DNA from 2 places in the Polaromonas sp. JS666 genome. Region 2 is predicted to be linked to the other one. Evidence: predicted binding sites of a transcription regulator. Region 2 holds the regulator's gene; the other holds the start of a gene.
What was found. Region 2 encodes HrcA, which represses chaperone genes, less so after heat shock. Its sites were predicted from a motif close to TTAGCACTCNNNNNNNNNGAGTGCTAA; they were not measured.
Positions count from the first base shown of each region.

Region 1: groES (co-chaperone GroES) is a predicted target of HrcA. The motif match lies at 2,720-2,746, and genes of this name have one in related genera.

Region 1 covers NC_007948.1:777,265-785,188, forward strand. The annotation lists one part of gene BPRO_RS03710 (IS3 family transposase) at 1-129, opposite strand, end outside; one part of gene BPRO_RS03710 (IS3 family transposase) at 132-494, opposite strand; gene groL (chaperonin GroEL) at 634-2,286, opposite strand; gene groES (co-chaperone GroES) at 2,335-2,625, opposite strand; gene acsA (acetate--CoA ligase) at 3,271-5,049, shown strand; gene pdhA (pyruvate dehydrogenase (acetyl-transferring) E1 component subunit alpha) at 5,046-6,059, shown strand; gene BPRO_RS03740 (alpha-ketoacid dehydrogenase subunit beta) at 6,059-7,051, shown strand; gene BPRO_RS03745 (dihydrolipoamide acetyltransferase family protein) at 7,048-7,924, shown strand, end outside.
Region 2 covers NC_007948.1:1,342,684-1,350,607, forward strand. The annotation lists gene mutY (A/G-specific adenine glycosylase) at 22-1,095, shown strand; gene rapZ (RNase adapter RapZ) at 1,134-1,997, opposite strand; gene recN (DNA repair protein RecN) at 1,997-3,640, opposite strand; gene BPRO_RS06445 (NAD kinase) at 3,679-4,554, opposite strand; gene hrcA (heat-inducible transcriptional repressor HrcA) at 4,604-5,620, shown strand; tRNA gene BPRO_RS06455 (tRNA-Ile) at 5,646-5,722, shown strand; gene BPRO_RS06460 (hypothetical protein) at 5,900-6,133, shown strand; gene BPRO_RS06465 (hypothetical protein) at 6,140-6,463, opposite strand; gene BPRO_RS29460 (hypothetical protein) at 6,892-7,452, shown strand; gene BPRO_RS06480 (hypothetical protein) at 7,481-7,924, opposite strand, start outside.

The DNA of each region.
Region 1 (7,924 bases), 570 kb from region 2:
ACAGCGGTGCCGGTCATGCTGCAACTGCTGGTAGTAGGCCTGGCGGCTGACGCCCCAGTGGCGGCAAGCCTTCGCGACGCTCAACTGCGGGAGGAGCTTTTGCGCGAGGACTTGCCCAAAGGCTTTTTTACGACACGCACGCCGTAGTCCTTCTTCAGGACATCGAGCACGGCTTCGAACAGTTGGGCCTTCTCGCGCGCCTCGCGAAGCTGCACTTCGAGCGCTTTGATCTTCTGCTCGGGCGTGAGCGGCACGTCTGATGCGGATCGGGGTGATTTGGGGGATATCGGCATGGTCGGCCTTGATGATGCCGCACCTCCCCACGCCTGGCGTCCGTGCTTGCGCAGCCACACCAGCACCGTCGAGCGGCCCTGGATACCGTAGCGGTGCTGGGCCTGTTTGTACGTGAGATCGCCTTTTTCTACCTGCTCGACCACCGACAGCTTAAAAGCCAGCGTGTAATCGCCCTGCTTGCGTTTAATGCCTGATTCCATTGACTTGCCTTTTCCTGGATAGAAAAGTGTCAACCTTATTCAGGACGGGTCACGCACAAAAAAAAGGCCGCGGTGCGAAAGCACCGCGGCCTTTTGGCCTGTTGGCGTCTGAGCCAGGGTGAGCCGGCTCAGCGGGATATTACATGCCCATATCGCCCATGCCGCCCATTCCACCCATGCCGCCTGGCATGCCGCCACCGGCGCCAGACTCATCTTTCGGAGCCTCGGCCACCATGGCTTCGGTCGTCAGCATCAGCGATGCGACGGAAGCAGCGTTCTGCAGGGCCGTGCGGGTCACTTTCGTGGGATCCAGAATACCCATTTCGATCATGTCGCCGTAGGTGTCGTTGGCTGCATTGAAGCCGTAGTTGCCCTTGCCGGCCAACACAGCGTTCACCACCACAGAGGCTTCGCCACCTGCGTTGTACACAATCTCGCGCAGAGGCGCTTCGATGGCGCGCAGCACCAGCTTGATGCCGGCTTCCTGGTCAGCGTTGTCGCCCTTGATGGCGCCAGCAGCCTGCTTGGCGCGCAGCAGCGCCACACCGCCACCAGCCACAATGCCTTCTTCCACGGCAGCGCGGGTAGCGTGCAGGGCGTCTTCGACGCGGGCTTTCTTTTCTTTCATTTCGACTTCGGTGGCAGCGCCAACCTTGATCACGGCAACACCGCCGGCCAGCTTGGCCACGCGCTCTTGCAGTTTTTCACGGTCGTAGTCGCTGGTCGCTTCTTCGATCTGCACGCGAACCTGCTTGACGCGGGCTTCGATGTCCTTGGCTTCGCCGGCACCGTCGATGATGATGGTGTTTTCCTTGCCCACTTCGATGCGCTTGGCCGTGCCGAGGTCGGCCAGCGTCACTTTTTCGAGCGACATGCCAACTTCTTCAGCGATCACCTTGCCGCCGGTCAGGCAGGCGATGTCTTCCAGCATGGCTTTGCGGCGATCGCCGAAGCCTGGCGCCTTGACAGCAACCACTTTCAGGATGCCGCGCAGGGTGTTGACCACCAGCGTAGCCAGGGCTTCGCCTTCAACTTCTTCGGCAATGATCAGCAGCGGACGGCCAGCCTTGGCGACTTGTTCCAGGGTAGGCAGCAGGTCACGGATGTTGCTGATTTTCTTGTCATAGAGCAGAACAAACGGGTTGTCCAGAATCGCCGACTGCTTTTCAGGGTTGTTGATGAAGTAAGGCGACAGGTAGCCGCGGTCAAACTGCATGCCTTCAACGACGTCGAGTTCGCTTTCGAGTGATTTGCCGTCTTCCACGGTGATCACGCCTTCCTTGCCGACTTTGTCCATCGCATCGGCAATGATTTTGCCGATGGCTTCGTCAGAGTTGGCAGAAATCGAGCCGACCTGGGCGATTTCTTTGGAGGTGGTGGTGGCTTTCGATGCTTTCTTCAGCTCTTCGACCAGTGCCGTGACGGCCTTGTCGATACCGCGCTTCAGGTCCATCGGGTTCATGCCGGCGGCGACATATTTCATGCCTTCGCGAACAATGGCTTGAGCCAGAACGGTAGCGGTCGTGGTGCCGTCACCTGCGATGTCAGACGTCTTGGAAGCGACTTCCTTGACCATCTGGGCGCCCATGTTCTGCAGCTTGTCCTTGAGTTCGATTTCTTTAGCAACGGACACACCGTCCTTGGTCACGGTGGGGGCGCCGAAGGAGCGCTCGAGCACCACGTTGCGGCCTTTGGGGCCCAGGGTTACCTTGACGGCGTTGGCCAGGATGTTCACACCCTCGACCATGCGTGCGCGGGCTTCGCCGCCGAAAATGACGTCTTTTGCTGCCATGTTTAATTCTCCAGATTCAGTTAATGAGGGATTGAAAGAGCCGAGAAATTACTTCTCAACGACCGCAAACAGGTCTTCTTCTTTCATCACGAGCAGCTCGTCGCCGTCGACCTTGACGGTCTGGCCGCTGTATTTGCCAAACAGCACGCGGTCACCGATCTTGACGGCCATAGGGCTCAAATCGCCCTTGTCGTTTTTCTTGCCTGGGCCCACGGCCAGGACTTCGCCCTGATCAGGCTTTTCAGCGGCGCTGTCAGGAATGACGATGCCAGAGGCGGTTTTGGTTTCGTTTTCCACGCGTTTGACGATCACGCGGTCGTGCAAAGGACGAAGTTTCATGAGAGCTCCTTGTTTGAGGACAATGGTTTTTGAGAATCAAAAAGCACCCAACAGAAGTGGGTGCTTGTTAACTTGGTGGCTTGAATACGCTTTGTTAGCACTCAATACCATCGAGTGCTAATCATAGAGGCATTTGTGGGGCTTTTCAAGGCGGCAAGCTGCAAGAGGGCTGTGAAATGATGTCGATTCTCGGCTAACTTTGAACTTTTCTCACTTAACTCTGAACTTTTGGTGGATGCGATGTTCTTGTAACCTATTGATTTAAATAGGAATTTTCTGTCAAGGCCTGTTCGCCAGGCTTGCCGCCGTCCCAACGCACACTGGATGGCACGCCACAGGGGAAACCTGGCCGCGCATGGCCATTCCGTGCGGCGCTGCGAGTCCTGGAAACCGTGCCCGCCACACCCGCGCAACACTCCACGAGGCTCGGCACCGATGTTTCGTGCAGTTTTGTCACCTGAACTCTCCCGCCAGGGCGGGGCCGTGCGGAGGGGCTCCATTTGCAATGTGTTTAACAGCCCTCCGTCCGGTGCAGGGGATACCGGAACCACTGGGCAGTCCGTTCATTGCGATTGATCAAGTGCCGCGTTGCCACGCGGGGCTAAGCTGCTAAACGGCTGGATCAACTCGTTGAAGGGGGTGCCCATGGAAAGACCTGATGTCATCAGGAAAACTCCGCACGATCTGCGCGTGCCTCCCAATCTTTCCAGCTACGGTGACGAATGCCGCGGGTTTTCCTGGGATTTGGCGCGCCAGGCCTTGTCGGGCCTGCCCGGCGGCGGCCTCAATATCGGCTTCGAGGCTGTAGACCGGCAGGCGGCCGGTGCGCTGCGCGACCATATTGCGCTGCGTTTTGTTGCGCGCCATGCGCCTGCGCTGGACCTGAGCTACGGCGAACTCGCGCGGCAGACCAGCCGGTTTGCGAACGTGCTGCAGGGACTGGGTGTCGGCAAGGGCGACTGCCTGTTTGTCATGGCCGGTCGCATTCCGGAACTCTACATCGCGGTGCTGGGGGCGCTGAAGAACGGTACGGTGGTGACGCCCATGTTCTCGGCCTTCGGCCCCGAGCCAGTCGCCACGCGCATCAACATCGGCGCTGGCCAGGTGCTGGTGACGACCGACCTGCTCTACCAGCGCAAGGTCAAGGCCATGCGCGGGCAGATGCCCACGCTGCGGCATGTGCTACTGGTGGCTGAAGAGGGCGGTATCACGAACGAGCCGGGTACGCTGGACCTGGCCACCCTGATGCTCAACGCGTCGGATGGGTTCAGCACGGTGGAGACGAAACCGGACGATCCCGCGCTGCTGCATTTCACCAGCGGCACCACGGGCACGCCCAAGGGCGCGATCCATGTCCATGACGCGGTGGTGGCGCACCATGCGACCGGGCGCTTTGCGCTCGACCTGCACCCCGACGACCGCTACTGGTGCACCGCCGACCCGGGCTGGGTCACCGGCACGTCCTACGGCATCATCGCGCCGCTGCTGCATGGCGTGACCTCGCTGATCGACCGCGAGGAGTTCGACGCCGAGCGCTGGTACACGCTGCTGCAGCAGGAGAGCATCACGGTGTGGTACACGGCGCCCACGGCCATTCGCATGCTGATGAAGTCCGGCCTGGAACTGGCCAGGCGGCACCGCTTCCCCGACCTGCGCTTTGTCGCCAGTGTCGGTGAGCCCCTGAATCCCGAGGCGGTCTGGTGGGGCATGGAGGCGTTCGGACTGCCGATTCACGACAACTGGTGGCAAACCGAGACCGGCGGCATCATGATTGCCAACACGCCGGCCTTTGACATCAAGCCCGGCTCCATGGGCCGACCCCTGCCCGGCATCGCGGCCTGCATCGTCGAGCGCCTTGAAGCCGAGGGCGAGCCGCCGCGCGTGCGCGTGATCGAGGCGCCCGATGTGGAAGGCGAGCTGGCGCTCAAGGCTGGCTGGCCTTCGATGTTTCGCGGCTACCTGAACAATGAAGCGCGTTACCGCAGGTGTTTTGCCGGCGATCTCTACCTCACGGGTGATCTGGCCCGGCGTGATGCCGATGGCTATTACTGGTTCGTCGGCCGGGCCGACGACGTCATCAAGTCGGCTGGCCACCTGATTGGTCCCTTCGAGGTCGAAAGCGTGCTGATGGAGCACCCGGCCGTGGCCGAGGCGGGCGTGATTGGCAAGCCCGATCCGGTGGTGGGCGAAGTGGTCAAGGCCTTTGTTTCGCTCAAGGATGGCCATGCACCTGATGAGGCGCTTCGCCTGGACATCCTGGCGCATGCACGCAAGCGACTCGGCGCCGCCGTCGCGCCCAAAGAGATCGCCTTCCTGCCGGTATTGCCGCGCACGCGCAGCGGCAAGATCATGCGCCGCCTGCTCAAGGCCCGCGAGCTCGGCCTGCCTGAGGGCGACATCTCGACGCTGGAGGGTGGAGCATGAGTCACCTGCCGGTACCCCCGCCACCGAGTGGCCCGGTGCCTTGGGACAAGGCCTTTGCGCTGGCGGTGCTGGCCGGCATGCTGCGCATCCGCCGCATGGAAGAGAAGTGTGCCCAGCTCTACGGCGAGCAGAAGATCCGCGGCTTTCTGCATCTGTACATCGGCGAGGAGGCCGTGGCTGTCGGCGCGCTGCGCGCTCTCCAGCCGCAAGACAACGTGGTGGCTACCTACCGCGAGCACGGTCATGCGCTGCTGCGCGGCTTGGCCATGAACGGCATCATGGCCGAAATGTACGGCAAGCGCGAGGGCTGTTCGCGCGGGCGCGGCGGCTCCATGCATTTGTTCGACCGTGCGACCCGTTTTTATGGCGGCAATGCGATTGTGGGTGGTGGCCTGCCATTGGCTGCAGGACTGGCGCTGGCCGACAAAATGGCGGGGCGCCAGGCACTCACCGCCTGTTTTTTTGGTGAGGGTGCGATCGCCGAGGGGGCCTTTCATGAAGCGGCCAACCTTGCCGCGCTCTGGCAGCTGCCGGTACTGTTTTGCTGCGAGAACAATCTATATGCCATGGGCACGGCGCTGGCGCGCTCCGAGGCGCAGACCGATCTGTGCATGAAGGCGGCGTCGTACGGCATGGCCACCGTGCAGGCTGACGGCATGGATGTGGTGGCCGTATTTGACGCTGTGCAGCGCAGCGCGCAGCAGGTGCGCAGCCAGGGCCGCCCGGTGTTTGTGGAACTGAAGACCTACCGCTTTCGCGCGCACTCGATGTTCGACCCCGAGCTGTACCGCGACAAGGCCGAGGTGCAAGCCTGGAAGACGCGTGGCCCCATCCACACATTCACCGCGCGCCTGAAGGCGCAGGGCAGCCTGACGGAGGACGAGTTCCTGGTGCTTGATGCGGCGGCGCAGGCAGAGGTCGATGCCGCCGCGGCCTTTGCCGAAGCCGGCACCTGGGAGCCGGTTGAAGACCTGCTGCGCGATGTCCATACACGGGAGGGAGCAGCCTGATGGCCCGCCGCACCATCACATACCGGGAAGCCCTGCGTGAAGCGCTGCGCGAAGCCCTGTACGCCGACCCGCGTGTCTTTCTGATGGGCGAGGACGTGGGCCGCTACGGCGGCACCTATGCTGTGTCCCGGGGGCTGCTTGACGAGTTCGGCCCTGAACGTATCCGCGACACACCGCTGTCCGAACTTGGATTTGTCGGTGCCGGCGTCGGCGCGGCGCTCGGTGGCATGCGTCCGATTGTCGAGGTCATGACGGTCAACTTCAGCCTGCTGGCGCTCGACCCCATCGTCAACACCGCGGCCATGTTGCACCACATGTCGGGCGGTCAGCTTTCCGTGCCCATCGTGATCCGCATGGCCACCGGTGCCGGGCGCCAGGTGGCGGCCCAGCACTCCAACAGCTTTGAAAACTGGTATGCCCATGTGCCTGGACTCACGGTGCTGGCGCCAGCGACAGTGGAAGATGCCCGCGGCATGCTTGCGGCTGCGCTGGCCGACCCGGACCCGGTGGTGATATTTGAGCATGCGCAGCTTTACAACATGGAAGGCGAGGTGCCGGACGGCGAATGGCCGGGTGTGGACATCCGCAGCGCCAGGGTGCGCCGCGCGGGCACGGATGTAAGCCTGATCACCCACGGCGGCAGCCTGCCCAAGGCACTGCGGGCGGCGGAGGAACTGGAGCAGCAGGGTATTTCCGCCGAGGTCATCGACCTGCGCGTGCTGCGCCCGCTCGACGATGCCACCCTGATGGCCTCAGTGCGGAAATGTCGCCGCGCCGTGGTCATTGACGAAGGCTGGCGCTCAGGCAGCCTGGCGGCCGAGGTCATGGCGCGCATCATGGAGCAGGCCTTCTTTGACCTCGATGCCCCGCTGGCGCGCGTGTGCAGCGAGGAGGTTCCGATTCCGTATGCCCGCCACATGGAAGAGGCCGCGTTGCCGCAAGTCCCGAAAATTGTCGCCGCCGCGCGAGCGCTGTTGGGGAGCGCACCATGATCGAATTCAAGTTGCCCGCGCTGGGCGCTGACATGGACGAGGGCACACTGCTCAAGTGGCATGTGCAACCGGGAGACGCCGTCAAGCGTGGCCAGGTGGTGGCTGTGGTGGACACCTCCAAGGCCGCGGTGGATGTTGAAATCTGGCAGGACGGGGTGATGACCGAGTTGCGGGTGCAGCCCGGCGAGAAGGTGCCGGTGGGTACGGTGCTGGCCAGGCTGCTGGCGCCGGGAGAGGTGGCGGCGCCTGCGGCCACTTCTCTCACTGCTTCCACTGTTCCCACCGTTCCGGTCGCCGTACCGCAGTCCGTGCCCGCAGCCCCGCCGCAGCCTGCGTTACCACGTGTGCCGGAGATCGAAAAAGCACTTCCTGCGGCACGGCATCCGGTGTCGCCTTCGGCACGCCGGCACGCCAGGGAACATGGCATTGACCCCGACAGTGTGCATGGCACCGGTCCGCAAGGCTCGGTCACGCTGGCCGATATCGAAGCCGCCGTGGCTGCGCGCAGGCCACCTTTGCCGGTGGCGGCGGCGCCAGACCGGCAGACGGAAATGCGCAAGGCCATTGCCGCGACCATGAGCCGCTCCAAGCGCGAGATTCCGCACTATTACCTCAGCGAGCCCATTCCCATGGCCAGGGCGCTGGCCTGGCTGCTGCAGCGCAACGAAGGCCTGCCGATCACCGAACGTATCCTGCCTGCGGTGTTGCAGCTCAAGGCTGTGGCTGCGGCCCTGCAGCGCGTGCCTCAGCTCAACGGGTTGTATCGCGACGGCGCGTTCCAGCTGTCCACGGCCGTGCACGCCGGTGTGGCGATCTCCCTGCGCGGCGGCGGCCTGGTGGCGCCGGCGATCCATGATGTTGGCGCCAAACCGC
Region 2 (7,924 bases):
CCACGCGGGAATCCGGACGTTGTGCCATCGACCCTGGTAGGGTTTTCCGGTGAAATCGTGCGCTGGCAGGCCACGCATGGGCGCAATAGCCTGCCCTGGCAAAACACGCGCGACCCCTACCGCGTGTGGCTGTCGGAGATCATGCTCCAGCAGACCCAGGTCGCGACCGTGCTCGACTACTACGCCCGGTTTTTGCAGCATTTCCCCGCAGTCAGCGACCTGGCCGCTGCCTCGCAGGATGAGGTGCTGGCCTTGTGGAGCGGCCTGGGCTACTACAGCCGGGCGCGCAACCTGCACCGGTGCGCACAGGACGTCATGCTGCTGCATGCGGGGCAGTTTCCGCGTACCGCCGAACAGCTTCAGACCTTGCCAGGTATAGGCCGTTCGACCGCAGCTGCCATTGCGTCATTCTGTTTTGGAGAGCGCGTCGCGATTCTGGATGGCAACGTCAAACGGGTGCTCACGCGGGTGCTCGGTTTTTCGGCGGATCTTGCGCAAAGCGCCAATGAACGTGCGCTGTGGGATATGGCGACCAACTTGTTGCCCACACAGGATTTGCCGGACAGCATGCCGCGTTACACGCAAGGGCTGATGGATCTGGGCGCCACGATTTGCGCTGGCCGGCAGCCGCAGTGCCTGCTGTGCCCGGTGCAGAATCTGTGCGGCGGCCGTGCGAGCGGTGAGCCCGAAAAATACCCCGTCAAGACGCGAACGCTCAAGCGCAGTTCGCGGGCGCTGAGCCTGCTATGGGCGCAGAGGCCGGACGGCTCGGTCTGGCTTGAAAAGCGCCCTGCGTCGGGCATCTGGGGCGGGCTGTATTGCCTGCCGGTTTTTGACAGCGAGGACGCGCTGAAGGATTTTTTGCCACCCAGCGTGCACGGCCGGCTGGAGCCTCTGCCGCATTTTGTTCATGTGCTGACGCACAGGGATTTGCATCTGGCCCCGTGGATCGCGGGCTTCCGGGCGGGCCAGGCCATGCCGAAAGCGATGGATGCGGGGGCGCGTGCCGGTGCGTGGTTTGGCCCGGCGCAATGGCCGGGTTTGGGCTTGCCTGCGCCCATCCGCAAACTGCTGCTGCAGGATGCACCGGCGTGAGCGGGATTTTGGCGATGTACCGGACCGTTGCTGCCTGATCAGCCGGCATCCAGTTCGCGGTGCCGTTTCAGGGTGGGCCACTGCCTGCCAAACGACTCGGCCAGCTTTTCCACCAGGTAAACGGAGCGGTGCTGGCCGCCGGTGCAGCCAATGGCCACCGTGACGTAGCTGCGGTGATCGCGCACCAGGGCCTGCAACCAGTGATCAAGGAACTTCTCGATATCCCTGAACATGTCATTCACCTCTGCATGCGCCTTCAGGTAATCGGCGACGGCGAGGTCGCACCCTGTGAGGTGGCGAAGGTCTGGTTCGTAATGCGGGTTGGGGAGCATCCGCACGTCAAAGACATAGTCGGCATCCAGCGGCACGCCGCGCTTGAAGGCAAATGACTCAAACACCAGCGTCAGTTGGGGGGCCGGGGCCGCGATCAGTGACTTCACGTAGGCCTGCAACTGCGAGGCGCGGATCATGCTGGTGTCCAGCACGTGGGATTGCTCGCGCATGTCGCCCAGCAGCTCGCGCTCCAGCTCAATGGCATCGACCAGCGCCCTGTGCTGGTCGGCCGTATCGCCGCGCGACAGCGGGTGAAGCCGGCGGGTCTCGGAAAAGCGCCGGACCAGCGTTTCGGTGTTGGCGTCCAGAAACAGGGATTGCACAGTCACGCCCTGCGCCTGCAACTGCCGCAGCTGCTGCGGAACAAGCGGTAATGACGTGGCACTTCGCACATCCATCGCAATGGCCACTTTTCGGGGGCCGTGCTGATGCTCAAGGGCCACAAAGGGCGTCAGCAGTTCCGGTGGCAGGTTGTCCACGCAGTAATAGCCGGCGTCTTCCAGCGCGTGCAGGGCCACGGACTTGCCCGAGCCCGACATGCCGGTGATGAGAACCATTTCCAGTGCCATCACTGGCCCAGCATTTCCTTGGCGTGCGCCAGCGTGGTGCCCGACAGCCGTTCACCACCCAGCATGCGGCCAACCTCCGCCACGCGTTGTTCGCCGTTGACATGGTCCACGGTGCTGACGGTCGCGCCTTTTTCGGTGCGCTTGGCCACCACCAGATGCTGGTCGGCACACGCGGCGACCTGGGGCAGATGGGTCACGGCCATGACCTGCCGGTCCTTGCCCAGCTGCTTCATCAGGCGGCCCACCGTTTCAGCCACGGCGCCGCCCACGCCCGAATCAACCTCGTCAAAGATCAGGGTTTGCGCCTGGCCCAACTGGCTGGTGGTGACGGCAATGGCCAGGGCGATGCGCGACAGCTCGCCGCCTGACGCGACCTTGCCGACCGGGCGGGGGGTGCTGCCGCTGTGGCCCGCCACCAGAAATTCAGCCTGCTCCAGGCCATGCTGGGCGGGCTGCTCCAGCTTGCCGAGTGCGACGTCAAATTTGCCGCCCTGCATGCCCAAGCCCTGCATGGCTTGCGTGATGGCCCTGGCGAGCAGCGGCGCCGCCTTGCCGCGCGCCTTGGACACCTGGCGCGCTTCGTCCATATAAGCCGAGCGGGCAAGGTGCTCATTTTTTTCCAGCTGAACCAGATCCGCCGCTTCATCGAGCCGGTGCAGGTCACTTTGCCAGGAGGCCAGCAATTCGGGCAGCTCGGCAGGCGTGCGTTTGTAGCGCCTGGCCAGGCTGACCCAGAGAGACAGGCGTTCGTCCAGCTCGGCGAGCCGCTGCGGCTCCAGCTCGGCATGCCTTGCATAGCCGTTCAGTGAATGAACGGCATCTTCGACCTGCGCCAATGCGCTGTTCAAAACCTCGACAAGACCTTTGAATTCCGGCTCTATATGTTCCTGATTTTGTAGCGACGAAATGGCGCGGCCAAGCAGCGCTGTGGCGTTGTCGTCGGCCTCCTGCAGTGCGTCGACGGCGGTCTGCACCGCATCGCGCAAGGCCTGGGCATTCGACAGGCGACTGTGCTGGGTGTTGAGCTCGTCCCATTCGTCCACGCCCGGTGCCAGCTTGTCCAGCTCACCGATCTGCCAGGCCAGGCGTTCGCGTTCACGCTGCAGGCTGTCCTGGGCGGCGCGCGCGTCCGCCAGTGTTTTCTGGGCCGTGCGCCACGCTTGCCAGCACTGGGAGAGCTTGACTGTTGACAGGTCCGCATAGGAGTCCAGCAGGCCGCGTACGGCGTCGGGACGCGTCAGGCTTTGCCAAGCGTGCTGGCCGTGTATGTCTACCAGCTGGTCGGCGATTTCCTTGAGCTGGGTGGCGGTCGCCGCGCTGCCATTGATCCAGGCCCGGCTTTTCCCCTGGGAATCAATGGTTCGGCGCAGCAGCAGACTGCCATCGGCCTGGAAGCCGGCCTGCTCCAGCCAGGGCGCCAGGCTGGCGGGGCTGTCAAATTCCGCACTGATCTCGCAGCGCGCAGCGCCTTCACGGACCACGCCGGCATCGGCGCGTGAGCCCAGGGCCAGCTGCAGGGCGTCAATCAATATCGATTTACCGGCCCCGGTTTCACCGGTGAGGACGGTGAATCCGTCCGACAGGTCCAGGTCCAGCGCGTGGACGATCACAAAATCGCGGAGCGAGATGCTTTTAAGACTCATAAAGTTAAATCCGGGGCCAGGTGATCAGCCGGAGCGCTTCAGGCCACGCCTTCATTCCAGTGCAGCTTTTTGCGCAAGGTATCAAAATAACTCCATCCCTTGGGGTGCAGGAAACGCATCTGGTGCTCTGAGCGCCTGACGGTGATCCGGTCGCCGTGCAGCAAGGTGGCCAGCGACTGCATGTCAAAGTTGGCGCTGGCATCCCGGCCCGCCACTATTTCAACGGTAATTTCCCCCGCATCTGACAGCACGATGGGCCTGTTTGACAAGGTATGCGGAGCGATGGGCACCAGCACCCAGCCGGGAATCGAAGGGTGCAGCAAGGGGCCGCCGGCGGAGAGGGCATAGGCGGTCGAGCCGGTGGGAGAGGCAATGATCAGGCCGTCAGCGCGCTGGTTGGCCACAAAGCGGCCATCAACTTCCACACGCAGCTCCACCATGCCAGCCGTTGCGCCGCGATTGACCACGACGTCATTCATGGCCGTTGCGCTGAAGACGCAGCGCCCGTCGCGCACCACCTTGGCCTGCATCATCCAGCGCCGATCTTCCTCAAACTCGCCGCGCAGCATGGGTTTGAGCGTGTCCTGGTAATCCTCAAACGCGATGTCGGTGATGAAGCCGAGCCGGCCCTGGTTGATGCCCACCAGCGGAATGCCGAACTGGGCCAGTAGCCGGCCGATGCCCAGCATGGTTCCGTCGCCGCCAACCACCAGGGCGAGGTCGCACTGGGCGCCTATGCCGGCCGCATCCAGCGTGGGGAATTGCGTCAGGCCGGTGTTGCTGGCGGTGTCCTGCTCAATCGCCACATCGCAGCCCTGTGTGCCCAGAAAGTGTGCAATGTCTTCCAGCGCAGAACGGGACCCCTGGGCGTGGTACTTGCCGATCAGTGCGACATGGCGAAATTGCGATTTCATCGGCAAATTACATCACAACATGGTGATAGAAGCTTCGTAGAATGTCAGTATGCTTGATGATCGTGCCCGGTTGTTGCTCAAGGCGCTGGTGGAGCGCTACATTGCTGATGGTCAGCCGGTCGGGTCGCGCACGCTGTCCAGGGCCTCCGGTCTTGAACTGTCTCCGGCCACCATACGCAATGTCATGAGCGATCTGGAGGAGCTGGGCCTGATTGTCAGCCCGCATACCTCTGCCGGCCGCATCCCAACCGCCCGCGGCTACCGCCTCTTCGTCGACACCATGCTGACCACGCAGCGCGACCAGCTTTCGGCTGGGCACATCACGGCGCCCAGGCTGGCACCCGATCAACCACAGAAGGTGATCAGCAACGCCGCCCACATGCTGTCCAGCCTGTCGCAGTTCGTCGGCGTGGTCATGGCGCCGCGCCGCACGTCGGTGTTCCGGCATATCGAGTTTTTGCGCCTGTCGGAAAAACGGTTTCTTGTGATCATCGTCTCACCGGACGGCGACGTGCAAAACCGCGTCATCTTTACCGAGGCAGACTACACGCAGTCCCAGTTGATCGAAGCCTCCAACTTCCTCAATTCGCACTATGCGGGCATGGCTATTGAAGAAGTGCGGGAGCGCCTGCAAAATGAGGTGGAAGCGCTCAGGGGCGAAATTGCCACGTTGATGCAGGCTGCCGTCCAGGTGAGTTCCGAGGCCATCGAATCGCGCGACGAGGTGGTGGTGTCAGGCGAACGCAATCTGCTGGCCGTCAGCGATTTTTCCAGCGACATGGGCAACCTGCGCAAGCTCTTTGATCTTTTTGAGCAGAAGGCTCAACTGATGCGCCTGCTCGATGTGTCAAGCCGCGCCGAGGGCGTGCGCATTTACATTGGCGGCGAAAGCCAGGTCATTCCCTACCAGGAACTCTCGGTGGTGACGGCACCTTACGAGGTGGACGGCCAGGTCGTGGGAACGCTGGGCGTCATCGGCCCCATGCGCATGCCGTACGAAAAAATGATCCAGATTGTCGATATCACCTCCAAACTGGTCAGCACGGCCCTGAGCCACAGCAAGTAGGCCCTTACAATCTGCCTGTCGATGGGGGGCGTTAGCTCAGTTGGTTAGAGCAGAGGACTCATAATCCTTTGGTCGTTGGTTCAAGTCCAACACGCCCTACCACCCAGAAGTCTTATAAACAAAGGAAAGCCTGCTATTCAATAGATAGCAGGCTTCTTTTTTTCGACTGTCCTGGGTGCACTGGTGTCTGTAAGGTGTCTATTGATCTATGGTCATGCGTGGACACAGGAAACCAGATACCATAGATTCCCCCTAGGATCACACGCACTGGAGGAAGCCATGACTAGCGTCAGATGGGAGACCGTCACCGACGACGGTACCGCAGAGTTTCAGGTCCAATACGGTGGGAAGACAGCGAAGATCAAGCTTGAAGGACTGGACACGACGGGATGGCAGGAAGAACCCGCTCCACCGTGGACGGAGTTCTACCTGAAGTGCTTCAAGGAGCTGTTCGACGCGATCCAAGCCAAGGACACACACTGGACGGATCGCCACCCCGGCGGTAAAGGGTGACCCCGGTCACCAGCGCGGCGTCAACGTTGGCTGCCAGCCTTGCACCCCGGCGTCGGGGAATAGCGCCAGCACTGCCTCACGTCGGCGCTCCAACTCATCCAGGCTGATGGCGTAGACCATGCCATAGCCGGCGCAGTGTGAACATTGGCTGAACGCGTCCGCCAGGCCGGTGCCGTCGCAGCGCGGGCAGGGGTCGGATACGTCGTTGCCGAGAATACGGCGCGTCTCGTCGAGGTAGAGGTACTTTTCCCTGATGCCGCAAAGCAGCATCCGGCGGGTGCGAATGGCGAAGCCGCTGAAAGGCGTTGCACGGTCGGAATAGTGTTGCATGGCTGCACCCCCGTAGGTCCCCCCATCGTGCCAGCGGATCGGCCGGGCGGCAAGAGGTAGGCAGGGCGAGGCCGCTGACGACCCGTGCCGGAAACCACTGACCATTCCACGAAGTTATTCTGCTCAAGACTGAAGACGGAAGTAGCGGAATTAAAACTTCCTGCCCGATACCGGCCGGTCATTCGGGCTGTAATTGTTTTGGTCAGCCATGGAGCGACGATTTCGTACACTGGAGCCCCCGCATTCGACCGGACCTTGGCTAATTCTCCCGAAGGCGGAGGTTGATCCCCCAAATGGGGATGCCGTTCACATTTTTGCGGTGAAGACAAGCAGCCCACTGTTAGAACAATCATTTAACAAAAATTCACGGAGGAACTGTATGAGCCACTGGATCGATAGAGTCCGTCACACTCCTTGCTCTAGCTGGTTTGATTTTTGTCGCCTTTTTGGTGGCGTTTCCCGGGGTAATTGGTTCGGGCTCTTCGGCTGACCGGGTTGGCCAGCAGAAGGTTCTTGAGCCTAAAGCTGATGTCGGGTTGCAAGGGAATGTCAATGCCACTTCGGATAAGAAAAAAGAGGCGCAACCAGAATTCAAAGCAACTGCTGAAGTGGCGAGCAAACCACATACAGAAGCAGAGTTTTATCAAGGCCTTGCAACTAGAGTTTTCCTGTCCATAACCTTTGGCATCTTCGCAGCATACGCCGGACGACAAGCAAGTCGGTTTTTTGAGATGGAGCAAAAGAATAGAAAGTTGGCGCTTGAACTTGAAGCACTTGGCCCATTTATAGAGCCTTTAGATAAGTCGGATAGGGATAAGTTTAGAGTGCAAATTGGAGACCGCTCCTTTGGGGTGCCGGATCATGACGCGTCCAAGCCCAAAGAAGATGATCCGGTAACACTTGCTGGGTGGATCAAATCCAAAGATGGAATAGAGGCCATCACCAATCCGATAAAGGAGGTCTTGAAAGCTCTGAAGATAGGTAACTGAACCGTTCGGTGCAGCACCAGCGATGACGTTACAACAAATTGCGCCTGTGATGCGCTGCGAGACGAGCCAGGTAGCCGTCATGGGCCTTGCGCCTTGCGTCGATGACCTCGGGACGGGCCTGTGAGCGTCCCTGCTCGGCTGAGCCGCCGCGATAAATCTGCAGGGTCTCGGTTCGGGTTTCCTCGACGACTTCCTGGCCGCGCAGGTCGGGAATCGAATAGGTCGGGAACTCGTCCAGCGGCGGGAGTTCGGACGCAGGCTCAGGTTCGGGGGCTTGAGCAGGGGCGGCTTCGATGATGTCCACTGGCGCGGCTGAGCCGGCCTGTTGGCGAGCGATCGCTAGGACATATGAAATTCTCATTGCGACGGCGCGCAAGTCATGGGGCTCGAACGGTGTGCTCTCGGCTTCCTCGGTCTCGCTGCGCGGTGGCGGCACCAGCCTCATCAAGTGCTTGCAGAACTCATCCTCGTG